One region of the Priestia sp. TRM10 genome, then DNA from elsewhere that is predicted to be linked to it. Evidence: riboswitches for the same ligand, from Rfam matches in the RefSeq annotation. Region 1 holds a riboswitch; each other region holds the start of a gene.
What was found. A riboswitch is a leader RNA that binds a small molecule or an ion and turns the genes downstream of it on or off. The one in region 1 is predicted to bind cobalamin.

Region 1 (4,287 bases):
GCACGAAGTTCTTCCCAACGATCGCTCGTATACCCACGATCCTCAAAATAGCGACCATTCTCCCATTCTGAACCTTCAAATACAGGATATGAACCTTTTTCTTTTGCAAGCTCCATACTCGCTGAAATGGCATAATAGGCAATGTCTTCATATAAGCGATCATTGTACTCAACAGCATCGTCACTTTCCCAGCTAATTCCCTCAAGAGCTAGTAGGTGATGAAGTCCAAACGTTCCTAGTCCGACAGCACGATACTTTTCATTCGTATATTTAGCTTGTGGTACAGGAATTGTATTTAAGTCAATTACATTATCAAGCATGCGCATTTGAATTTTCACAAGACGAGGTATAACGTCTGCTTTTACAGCTGTTGCAAGTGAAACAGAAGACAAGTTACACACAACAAAATCGCCCATCTCTTTTCGAATTACAATTGTGCCTCCATCTGTTGTTTCTTCAACAAGCGTTGTTGCACTCATGTTTTGAGCAATCTCACTACAAAGGTTACTTCCGTAAATCATTCCCTTATGTTTGTTCGGGTTTGCTCGGTTTACTGTATCACGATAGAACATGTAAGGCGTCCCTGTTTCAAGCTGTGAAATCATAATTCGTTTCATAATTTCAATTGCCGGAATTGTTTCACGAGAAAGCTTCTCTTCTCTTACACACTCTTCATATTTTTCTCTAAATGAACCGCTGCCTTTTTCTTCATCATAAAAATCTTCAAGAGAATAGTTCATAACGCTTCGCACTTCATGTGGGTCAAATAAATGCCATTCTTCTCTGTTTTGCACTTTCTCCATAAATAAATCTGGTAAGCATACGCCTGTAAATAAGTCATGTGTACGAAGACGCTCATCTCCGTTATTCAACTTAGCATCAAGGAAACTGAAAATATCTTTGTGCCATACATCTAAGTAAACAGCAATTGCTCCTTTACGCTGTCCAAGCTGATCAACACTAACAGCTGTATTATTTAGCTGTTTCATCCATGGCATAACTCCTGAAGAAACGCCTTTAAATCCTTTAATATCGCTTCCTCTTGGACGCACTTTCCCTAGATATACACCAATACCTCCGCCGTGTTTTGACAGTGTAGCAACGTCTGTATTGCTGTCGTAGATGCTTCTTAAATCATCTTCAACTGTATCAATAAAGCAGCTTGATAGCTGGCCATATGTTTTACCTGCATTTGCAAGTGTTGGTGTAGCTACTGTCATATAAAGATTTGAAAGAGCCCAATATGCTTCTTCAATAAGAGCAAGACGTTTTTCTTTTGGCTCATTTTGCATAAGCGTCATTGCAATAATTAAGAAGCGCTCTTGCGGTAATTCCATTGTTTTGCGATCGTGTGTTTGAGCTAAGTAACGATCAGATAATGTCAGTAGCCCGATGTATGTAAAAAGTTCATCACGTTCTTGTGAAATAAAACTTTGAATCTTTTCGATCTCTTCTTTCGTGTAAGAAGATAAAAGAGCAGGGCTGAAAATTCCTGTGTTTGTTAACGTCTCAATTAAATGATAAAGAGAACCATATTTCTCATCTGCTTGATAGCCACGATTTTCTGCTGCATTTCCGTAAAGCTTGTCCAATAAAACGCTAGCTGCAACATATGTCCAATCAGGTTCAAGCGTGTTAATACGCTCAAGTGCACCTAAAATAAGCAAGTTTGAAAGACGATCTCTCGTGACTTCCTGTAATGTGAACACCCCTTGAACAATTTTCTGTTCATAATCGTCAAAATCTAGATGTGGATATTTTTCTTTTAGTTTTTCTAGATATCCAACTAACGCCTCTTCAGCTCCATCTTGTTCGACAACCGTTTCTAACGTGTTCGAATTTGTTTGTAACATAATATTTCCTCCAGTCTTTACCATTCACTCTACAAAAAAAGCTCATTGTCTCTTCGAGAGCAATGAGCATAAAGCGAAGGAACGTGCGCACAAAAAAGCACAACCCTCGCTTTATCCTCCTAACTCCCGAACAGAATAAAACGTCTCAATAAAAGGCAGGTCTCCTGACTTTTGCGTCTCTCTACTCTAAGCCCTTCCCGTATAATAAGCTTATGTAAGCCTTTTCGTTCATACAGTGGATGCGCTTATTTCATCAGCAATCACAGTTGCGGGTACAGTTTTGGTTTGATTACCAAATTCCCTTTTAAGTCAATACATGACACCTTTATTTTAGGTTTATACAAAATATAGTATTTTCATATTCATTTAAGCACTACATATTGTGTTTATTATTCTATCAGACTCTTTTAGATTTTACAACAGAAAAACTCTATGTTCGTTACAATACTTGATTATACACAGTTCTTGCCCGAAAGAAAGACCTTGACTTTTCCCGTATTTATTAAACTTCTTTTCTCTCAAGGTATTGTTCCTTATAAAAAAATCAATTTCACTTTTTTGCTATTAAAAAAACTAGTTCACAAAAAATATGAACTAGTTTTATAATACACATCTTTTGTTTTTCTTAAGCAGATTTTTGATGAAGCTTATGATACGTAATTCGGACAAGTTTGTCCATAGTAAAGACGATAAGGAGGCTTGATAGAAAAGCGGCTAGAAAGCGATGATCATTGTTTATACTTTGTATAAAATGAAAGACAAAACGGTGTAGCAAACAAAATATAATGGTTATAAAAAAAAGTTTTATTCCTAACAAAATCTCTTTTTGACGTTCTTTATTAATTCCTTTCCATACCCCACAGATGCCGACAAAACTTACAAGAATTGCACCAACCCCAAGCACATATTGACGCTCGTGCCATACTTGTACAAACCCTAAAAATAAAAGTCCTAAAAATACAAAGGAAAGCGCCGTATCTCTTTTGGTATTTTTCACTCTTCTTCTCCTTTCATATATACTAAACAATTATCCCAAGTTTATCATACATTTTCTCTTCTGTTCCCCCTTTTTTTACATTTTTCTGGATATTTTTTAGTATAAAAGAGAAGAGCACGCTCTTCTCTTTTATGAATGTCACTGCCACTTATCTTTCCACTCTTGAATCATTTTATTATTTTCTTTTATTTCCGCTTTCATAAGAGCTAGTTTTTGATCTCTAATCTCCCATACGGCTTCTTTACGGCTTTTATATTGATCTAAAATACGTTTTTCTAACCTTTTAATTTCCTCTGATGAGAGTAATTTTTGTTCCTCTATATATTTTACCCCTAAAAGAAGTCGATCACGCTCCCTGAGGCTTGCTTTATCATAAGATTCTTTAATAGAATCAAAACGTCTCTGCTCGCTAAGCTCTTCCTCATCTGAAATTGCCGCCTCTTGCACAAAAGTTTTTTCAGGCGTTTCTTGCTCCCACTCTTCCTTAATGTATGTTTGTAGTTCTTCCTCGGTTGCTACGGTCTTGTAGGTACCTTTTGCTGCGACTTGTTGAAGTGCCGCTTCCTCTTCTTGCTCTACATCAAGACCAATAATATGGATATCCTCCCTGCTATTAGAAAGAATACTTTTGCTTTCTTCTCCTTCGTTCTCACAAATATCTATTCCATCGCTAATAATATAAATAGAGTTTTCATATTGTTCATCACTGTAGGAAGAAAGAACTTCTTCTGCTTTTTGCAATCCTGCTGTAAATGAAGTGTCATCTCCTTCCCTATATTCTGCTAGAGAAGAAGCAAATTCACCTGCTTCATATGACTTATGATCATACGCTACTTGTATATTCCGGCATGCGGGGACTTTTTGTGTTTCCTCATCCTCTTCTATTGGGTTCTCATATGTTAAAAGTGTAAGAGATTCGTCGTTAGGAAGAGCTGCTGCAAAATCAATAATTGCCTTTTTCGCTAATGAAAGTTTTGTTTGATTTCCTAACGTTTCTTCCATACTTTTACTCCCATCTATCAAAAGCACGGCATTCTTCTTTTTCTTTTGATCAGCAGTTACCTCTGGAAATACAGGTTCAAATGTTTCAAGCTCTTTTTCTATTTCCCCGTACTCTCCACTTCCTAATAAGTAAACAAGATAGTTATAAAACGATTGCTCGCTACTTTTTTGCGACTGGGCGAATGAATCAATTTTCTTATGTAGAAAAGGTTCTAGATCACTTTCGATGATTTCGTCATATTTTAACGTTTGGGCAAGTTCTCTCCCCTTTAAATACTTTTTTACAAGAATTCCTTGCTTTTGATTGTTCATATCTTCTACCGTTTCTGCTGCTTGTGGTATGTTTTCTATATTAGCGCTTGAATAAGCATCAGTTTCTTCCTTTTTGCCACATGCAGTATGTATAAATAAAATGAAAATAAAAAAACTGATTAA
Region 2 (4,287 bases), on a different contig from region 1:
TCATAATAGCGGCTAAAATAGCGGCTAGTAAAAATCCTGTAATATAAGAGTTAAATAAAATGTCAGATAACAGGATAAAGATCGTTTCAGGATCATTCAATGTTATGTTATTTTCTGTAACATAGGCTAATCCAAATAGTCCTGTTAAGCAGGCTCCAATAATAGCAATAATCATCCAGCCCATTCCAATACGTCGAGCTGGTTTTAATTCTTTTATAGAACTAATAGCCATAAAACGAACAATAATATGGGGTTGGCCGAAATATCCTAATCCCCAGGCAAGAAGTGAGAAGAGACCAATAACTGTTGTTCCTTTGAAAAGATCCAAATGTGTTTCATCAATGCTTTTGATGGTATCAAATACATTCGTTGGTCCACCTAAGTCAAATAGCACAACAATCGGTACTAGAATAAGAGCAAGAAACATAATAATACCTTGCACAAAATCCGTTAAGCTTACAGCTAGAAAGCCGCCAAAAAGCGTATAAGCAACAACAACAATTGCAATAGTAAACATTCCATATCGATAGTCTAATCCGAATGCAGATTCAAATAGTCGACCTCCAGATACTAATCCAGATGAGGTATAAAGTGTAAAGAAGACTAAAATAACAAGAGCTGATACTAGTCGCAGCATACGACTTTTATCTTCAAATCGATTTTCAAAAAAGTCGGGGATTGTAATCGAATCATCTGCTACAAAAGTATACGTTCGAAGACGAGGAGCAACTAGCAAGTAGTTGAGGTAAGCTCCAAGTGATAACCCAACAGCGAGCCATATTCCAGATAATCCTGTTGTATACAATGCACCAGGAAGCCCCATAAGCATCCATCCACTCATATCAGATGCACCTGCTGAAAGGGCAGTAACTGCAGGACCAAGACCACGTCCTCCTAACATGTAACCAGATATATCATCTGTTGATTTTTTATATGCATACCAACCAATTGCGAGCATTCCTAAAAAATAGATGCCCAGTGTAATATAAGTACCAATCTCCACCAAATCTCTCCCTTGTTTGTTTTTACGCTTTAAGCGCTGATGAAGTGAATTATTTCTCTTATTTTATGAGAAAATAATTTAACTATTCGGAATATTATTCTAAAGTAAAAGAGACTAGGAGTAAAGTCTGTTTTGAGTAAATATGACTATTATCACCTAAAAAGGTAAAAATATCAAAAAGATAATAGAACAATATGTTTAAAGGGATATAGCTTGTTTTAAAGAATTTGAAGAAAAGAAATATAGTTCTTTTTGTCTAGTGGAACTTTCTTTTTGAATTTATATTTTTATAATAAAGAGGGGAGCAGTTTATTCTCTTTCTCTTCATATTGCAATTGGATACATTTGCTTTATAATATAGAAGAGTTGCATTTGTAGTTATTAGAATGTCAGACTTTAAAAAGTGCAAAAAATAAAAATTTTATAAAGTTTGGAAACAGGTGTAAAGCATAGTTTGCTTGCTTAAAAGGGAAGTCGATGAAATTTCGACACGGACCCGCCACTGTGAATGGAGTATAGGAGCTTTAAATAGACCACTGAACAAAAGTTCGGGAAGGAATAAGGCTCTTTTCCTTAGTCAGGAGACCTGCCTGTTTTAACATCGCTGTTCGACCTACGGGAGTTTAGGGAGGTGGTTAGAATGCCTGTTTTCTTAAACTTTATGAATATAAAAGCATGTCTAACCTTTGAAAGGGGAGACATGCTTATTTTTTTAGCCTAGATAAATAAAAGGAGAGAGAAGAAAATGAAAAAAGCACGCAGTTATTCGGTTATTTTAGCTCTATTCTGTTTTATTTTTTTAGCTGTAGCAGGCTGTACAGAAGGACAAGATAGGGCAGAGTCAGACTCAAAAAAATTATCCTTTGCATTTCCGTGGAGCCCAAAGAGCCTTGATCCACACGGCAGCGATAGCTGGGAAGTAATGCGATCTGGTGCAGGTGAAACACTTGTAAAACTCAATGAAGACTTAAAACCAGAACCTTGGTTAGCAAGCAGCTGGGAAAGAAAAGATCGTAAAACGTGGACCTTCACATTAAAGGGAAATGTAAGCTTTCATAATGGAGAAAAAATGAGCGCTGAAAGTGTAAAAAAATCGCTTCTACGTTCAAATGAAAAAGATTCAAAGGTTAAAGATTTACTAAACTTCGAAACTATCCGTGTCATTGATGATCACAAAATTGAGATTGTTACAAAACAACCAAACGAAGCTTTAATTTCACATCTAGCCGATCCATCTACAATTATTGCAGATGTCTCTACATTAGATGGAAAAGAGGAATATCCTGCCCTTACAGGAGCTTTTCAATTTGAGGAATTTAACAAAGACGAATCGCTGACTATGAAGAGAAATGAGGGCTACTGGGGACAGAAAGCAAGAGTTGAGGAAATTGATATAAAATTCATATCAGATGGAAATACGAGATTTATGGCTTTACAATCAGGAGATGTGGACGGTGCTGTTGATATTTCAACAGATCAAATTAGCGTGCTGAAAAACAGCGACAATATAAATGTCTTAACTGCTCCTTCACTTCGAACCCATATGATGATGTTCAATATGAACTCAGCTCGTGTAACAAATCTTTCCGTTCGACAAGCAATTGATAAAGTCTTGCCAAGAGAAGAGATCTTAACGTCTATTATGAAAAATGAAGGAGCGAAAGGAAACGGCCCATTTCCAGAAGTATTGTCTTTTGGAAAAGTAAAGCAGAGTCAAGAAAATCAGTCTTTTGATTCGTTAATGAAACAAGGAGGCTATACGAAAGAGGGTGGAGTATGGACTAAGGGTGGAGAGCCTTTGCAACTAACAATGCTGACTTTCCCTCAACGACCAGAGTTGACGGTAATGGCTGAAACGATTCAAAGTTCGCTTTTAAAAGAAGGGATAAAAGTAAAGGTAAGAAGCGTGGAAAATATTGATGATGTTCTTGCGGAGGATAATTGGGACTTATCTATGTATAGCATGCTGACAGCACACACGGGAGATCCTCAATACTTCTTAAACTTGTTTTATAATTCTAAGAGCCTAGCAAATGTAAGTCATTATAATTCAGCTGAGGTGGACAAACTGTTAACAGAGTTAAATCAAACTTCTGGAGAAAAAGAGCGTGAAGAAATCGCAATAAAAATCGGTAATCAAATTAATAAAGATATTCCTCAATCTTTTATCGTTTATCCAAATACCGTATTTGGAGTGAATGAAAAGGTGAAAAACTTTGAGCCAAGTCCAATCGAGTATTACTATATTACCCCAAATGTTGATGTGAGCTCGTCTTAAATGATTCGCTTTATCGCTGAACGCGTTGTACAGCTTATTCTTGTGGTTTTTCTTATGTCAACCTTCACTTTTTTATTGCTTAGGCTAGCCCCCGGAGATCCTGCACGCCTTATGTTAACAGCTCATAACGTGCCTGCATCACAGGAAGCTTTAGATAGTGTAAGAGAAGAGCTTGGCTTAACAAACACACTCCCCGTTCAATATGTGCATTGGATAAAAGACGTATTTACAGGACAGTGGGGAGTGTCCTATATGTCAAAACAGCCTGTACTTGAAGAAATTGTGAGAAGAATTCCAGCCACATTTGAACTAGCCCTAGGCGGTTTAGGGATTATGCTTTTTATGACTTTTCTTTTTGGAATATCAACAGCCCTCCGTTCACAAGGAATAGTGAATCGTTTTGGGAAGGGACTTGCGCTTGTTGGCTCATCTCTACCATCATTTTGGCTAGGATTTTTACTTATATATATTTGTTCTGTAAAGTATCAGTTACTTCCTTCAATGGGAAGAGGGAGCTTAGAAAATTTAGTATTGCCAGCTATCACACTCGGTTTTGGACTTGGAACAGTGTATGCCCGCGTATTACGAGAGCATTTGCTTGATGTTTTACACAAGCCTTTTGTGAAAGCAGCAAGAGCAAGAGGTCAGTCCGAGTTTTCTCTTTTAACAGGTGAAGTATTAAAACATGCTATATTACCAATAATTACGATGACAGGGACGAGCTTTGCTTTTATGCTTGGCGGGAGTATCATTGTTGAAACGGTTTTTTCTTGGCCTGGATTAGGCCGTTACATCATTGATGCGATTAATATGAGAGACTACCCTATTATTCAAGGGTATGTTATTTTTACGACTTTTTTATTTGTGCTAATTCATATTTTAATAGATATATTGTGTAGTTTTGTTGACCCTCGGTTACGGGCCAACTAGGAGGAAAAAGAATGACACATCAGTTTTATAACAAATATAGCCGAGGGATGAAAGGTGTAAGTTTTCTTATCGTTCT
Region 3 (4,287 bases), on a different contig from region 1:
AAGCTTAATACAGCGTTCTACTCCTTGTTCAATCAAAGGATCTGTTACACCCATAAAGGATGTTTCAACAAGTTTATAGTTTGTTTTCTCCCAAAGAAGACGCGTAATTTTATAAAGCTCACTGTTCGCGTCAGCATCGCTTCCACCGCGCCCAAGTAAGATAATTGCTGTTTCTTCTCCAGGACTTTCTAAATTTTCCCCAGACTCTTTTAATCTTGTATTTAAAATTTCAAACGTTTCTTCATGAATACCAATTGGTCTGCCATATGTAAATTTCGTGTTGGGATACTTTTCTTTTGCTTCATCAATTGCTCCTGGAATGTGAATTTTAGAATGGCCAGCAGGAAGAAGCATAATTGGAATTAAAATAACATGATGCGCCCCTTTTTCTATACAGGTATCAATTCCATCTGCAATTGTTGGGCGTTCAAATTCTAAGAAGCTTGTTTCTACTAACAACGTCTCTGGCAAAAGAGTCCTCATTTTCTCTACAAATTGACGTACTTCTTCATTTCCTTCAAAGTCACGGCTTCCGTGTCCAATAAATAATACAGCTTCCATTTGTTTTCCCCCTCTATTTTCCTAGTCTCCACAAGGAGCTGGCTCAATTTTAATTTTGGGTGTTACATCTTGATAAATAAAACCACCGACTTCTTTTACACGTTTAAAGAATTTAAAGAACGACTCATTAGGATGCCCCTTTTCTCTATACTCATCAACAATTCCTTCAACAACATCAACAATCTTTTCAGGAGAAATTCCTTCTGCAACAGGCTGTCCAGAATGTGCTGATCGGCCTACTGTTTTCGCTCCAAGAAACAAATCAAACTTTCCTTTTCGATATACAATTCCGATATCATCTTGTACAGCTCTGTAGCAAGCCATACCACAGCCGTTGAACCCGATTTTTGTAACTTTTGGCATATTCGCTCCGCCAAGTCTTTCTTGAAGTTCTTCTGCATATGGAATGGAATCTTTTTTCTCTCCATCGCAGAAGTCACACGCCTTCATTGTTAAAACGTCTCCAACAGGAGCAAGGAGTAGACCTACTTCGCTAAGTCTCTTTGTTACTTTTTCTGGTTCAGCAGTCGGTACTTCAAGACGAATTTGATGATCTGGTGTATATTCAATTGACCCTTTTTCGCCTGCAACTTCAGCAATTGTGGTGAGCTGAACTGGTGTAAACTTTTTACTTACAAGCCCTGGGCTTACAGCAAGTTCGAAGATGGATTCCATCTTAGCCGTTACTTTTTCAAATGTTGTTTGCTCTTCTTTTCCTGTCACAAGACTAAGAGCTTTCTCCGCAATTTCTCTTGAAGAAATTTTCTCTACTTCTTTAACTTTCTCAACTTTTTCTGCTTCCTTCTCTTCTACTGCTGGTGCTGCTTCTTCTTGGGAAAGTGCCCATGGCTCTGCCTCTTTTTTCAAACGTTGATGAGGTTTTAGCGGCTGTTTTGTTTCATTTAGCGTATATTTACGTTGATAGCCACGTGGGGTAATCATCAAATCATCATAGAGAAATGTTGAAGAGTTTCCAATAATAACAGTTGTTAGCATTCCAATTTCATGTTCAAGCATCTCTTTTAAATTGGTAATTACAATATTCTGACGGTCTCGATATGCGCTTTTCACAAGGCCAACAGGAGTATCTGGTGATCTATATTGAAGCAGGATACGCTGGGCTTCCTCAATTTGACGGGTTCTTCTTCCGCTTTTCGGGTTATAAAGAGCAATAACAAAATCAGCAGATGCCGCAGCTTCAATCCTTTTTTCAATAAGTGTCCATGGTGTTAAATGGTCGCTTAGGCTTATTGTGCACGCATCATGCATAACAGGGGCTCCTAATAATGAAGCACAAGAGTTAATCGCAGAGATACCAGGAATAATTTCAATTTCCACTCCGTCTTTTCTTGACCAACCTTTTTCAACAAGCACTTCATACACAAGACCAGCCATTCCGTATACTCCCGCATCTCCACTCGAGATCACAGCTACTTTTTTCCCTTGCTCAGCTTGCTTCACTGCTTCTTGGGCTCTTGTCACTTCCTCAGTCATTCCAGTACTAATAACCTGTTGATTTGACAACAACCCTTGGATAAGTTCCACATATGTTTTATAGCCAATAATCATGTCACTTTCTTGAAGTGCCTCTTTCGCTCGCTCTGTAATATGTTCAAAATTTCCTGGCCCAAATCCGACGATAAGCAATTTACCACTCATATTTTTTCCTCCTACCACAAGTTTTTCGAATGATGTGATTCTTTCGAAAACAGTTATTTCACTTTCTCTTTTGAAATTCCTTTTGGTGATGAGGAATTTTCAGGAGCTTTAAATCCTTCCTCATATGTGTAGATGATAGAGTTTTCAAGCTTATTCCCATCTAAGAGATGCTCTCTTACCATCTCTCTTCCAAGCTCTGGTGTCATTTCTTTATACCAAACTCCTTCAGGGTATACAATTGCTACACATCCATCTTTACATCGCCCATTACATCGCGTTCTTGTTGTATGAATTTGAGCATCCGCCCCAAGCTTTTCAATTTCATCTCGAACAGCAACCGTTACTTCTTCTCCGCCCTTTTTCATACACGTTCCACCATTACAAATTAAGACATGGTGCTTTGTTTCATTTAAATTCCACGTTGTCATCCATACCAACTCCCTCGTTAAAATCGTTTTCTCAAAAAATGCATAAAAAAAACACCTCTACGAGAAAGAGATGTAAAATGCATACCTGTACACGAGTTTGCACAATGGATTAGCACTTCTTCCTATGTCCCGTAGGTTTCAAATGAAGCAAACAGCTAAGGCAGGTCTCCTGACTCAAGGTAATCGTTCTACTACGTCTTCCCAAAAAAATTCAGTGACACGTTGTAATAGAACTCCCTTTTACAGTGGCGGGCACCGTGCCAGATTTTCACTGGCTTCCCTTTTCAACATAGGCTTTAAAGCTATGTACCTTCCTGTTTACAATATGAAATTGTCTTTAAAATGAAAGAAGAACTCTCCCTAGCAAAACATACATAGTGGAACCACTATCTCATCCCAAACAAACTTAGCTGTGATGATGACTCCCCTTATGTGCAGTATGCTAGGATAGTTCTCTATCTGCTACTTTTTTGATTTATGTAAAAATTTTTTCTTGTATGAGTTTTCTAATTAACTACAATGATAGAGGAAGTTGGCTCATTTTTCAATAAAGAATTCAAATGAAGAGTAGGAGAAGCCTCATCCCTTCTTTTATTTCACAAGGAGAACGGAACAGGAGGCTTTCTCTATTATTCTAGAACTAACGCTACCAAGCACTACTTTTTGAAATCTATTAAATCCTCTACTTCCTACCACAATAAGTTCAATATTGTTCTCATTTGCATGACGAATAATTTCTTCAGCAGGATTTCCAACTCTAAAATGAACCTTATGAGTAATGTTATACTTTGCAGCCATAGTATCAATTTCACGAAGAAATTCTTGCCTGTCTTCTAGCTTGTTTAAATTAGAGCGTTTATACCAATATGTTTTAGTTTTATCATCCCCTTCTTTCACATGAAGAATTTGCAGTGGTGTACGATAACAAGAAGCAATAGAAAATGCTTTCTCAAGCGCTTCTTTTGCCTGTTTTGAGCCATCTACGGCTGCAAGAATTTTATTGTACATTTCTTTCTCCCCCTATATTTCTTTATTTTTCTACTTCCCTTTTTTGACTGTGATAATCTTTCATTTCGCTAGAAAACAAAACCGACTATCTTTTACTGATAGTCGGCCACATGTTATAACTCGAGTTCTCCCATGCGAAGAAGTTCAACGACAGCTTGAGAACGCCCTTTAACGCCAAGCTTTTGCATTGCGTTAGAAATATGATTGCGAACCGTCTTTTCACTAATAAACAGCTCACTTGCGATCTCTTTCGTTGTTTTGTCCTGTACTAGAAGTTCAAAAACCTCTCGTTCTCTCTTTGTAAGTAACGGTTTAGGTGGAAATTCTTTATCCTTCAATGTAACCCTCCTTGCCTGATCCAGAGTCGAACTATCGGATGGGTGTAAGTTAGTCACGATATACTATGTAAAAAAGGATAAAGCGGTTCCTAGAATTCGCAAGTTATGCTATATTTTATTCACTTTTTTTCGATTGATAAGGTTTTAATTTCTCAAGTTGCTCCTCTGTCCATGGAACAGATTTACCCGTGCTTTTGGAAACCTGTACAAGAGCACCTCGTCCTGTGAAGCAAATTTCCTCTTTTTCATTTATCCCAACATAGTGTAAATCAACAGATGAACGTCCAGTATGC

Region 2: it holds a riboswitch for cobalamin, as region 1 does, so the genes downstream of both, ACK3CR_RS18430 (ABC transporter substrate-binding protein) here and ACK3CR_RS13875 (ribonucleoside-diphosphate reductase subunit alpha) in region 1, are expected to answer to the same signal.
Region 3: it holds a riboswitch for cobalamin, as region 1 does, so the genes downstream of both, ACK3CR_RS23185 ((2Fe-2S) ferredoxin domain-containing protein) here and ACK3CR_RS13875 (ribonucleoside-diphosphate reductase subunit alpha) in region 1, are expected to answer to the same signal.

The regions. Positions count from the first base shown of each region.
Region 1 covers NZ_JBJZOT010000013.1:496,411-500,697, reverse strand. The annotation lists gene ACK3CR_RS13875 (ribonucleoside-diphosphate reductase subunit alpha) at 1-1,853, opposite strand, end outside; cobalamin riboswitch at 1,991-2,195, opposite strand; gene ACK3CR_RS13870 (hypothetical protein) at 2,479-2,850, opposite strand; gene ACK3CR_RS13865 (vWA domain-containing protein) at 2,989-4,287, opposite strand, start outside.
Region 2 covers NZ_JBJZOT010000015.1:317,801-322,087, reverse strand. The annotation lists gene putP (sodium/proline symporter PutP) at 1-1,003, opposite strand, end outside; cobalamin riboswitch at 1,425-1,611, shown strand; gene ACK3CR_RS18430 (ABC transporter substrate-binding protein) at 1,749-3,281, shown strand; gene nikB (nickel ABC transporter permease) at 3,282-4,211, shown strand; gene ACK3CR_RS18420 (ABC transporter permease) at 4,223-4,287, shown strand, end outside.
Region 3 covers NZ_JBJZOT010000015.1:1,241,401-1,245,687, forward strand. The annotation lists gene ACK3CR_RS23175 (sirohydrochlorin chelatase) at 1-561, opposite strand, end outside; gene cobJ (precorrin-3B C(17)-methyltransferase) at 583-2,220, opposite strand; gene ACK3CR_RS23185 ((2Fe-2S) ferredoxin domain-containing protein) at 2,274-2,648, opposite strand; cobalamin riboswitch at 2,791-2,977, opposite strand; gene ACK3CR_RS23190 (universal stress protein) at 3,240-3,656, opposite strand; gene gerE (spore germination transcription factor GerE) at 3,770-3,994, opposite strand; gene ACK3CR_RS23200 (acyl-CoA thioesterase) at 4,110-4,287, opposite strand, start outside.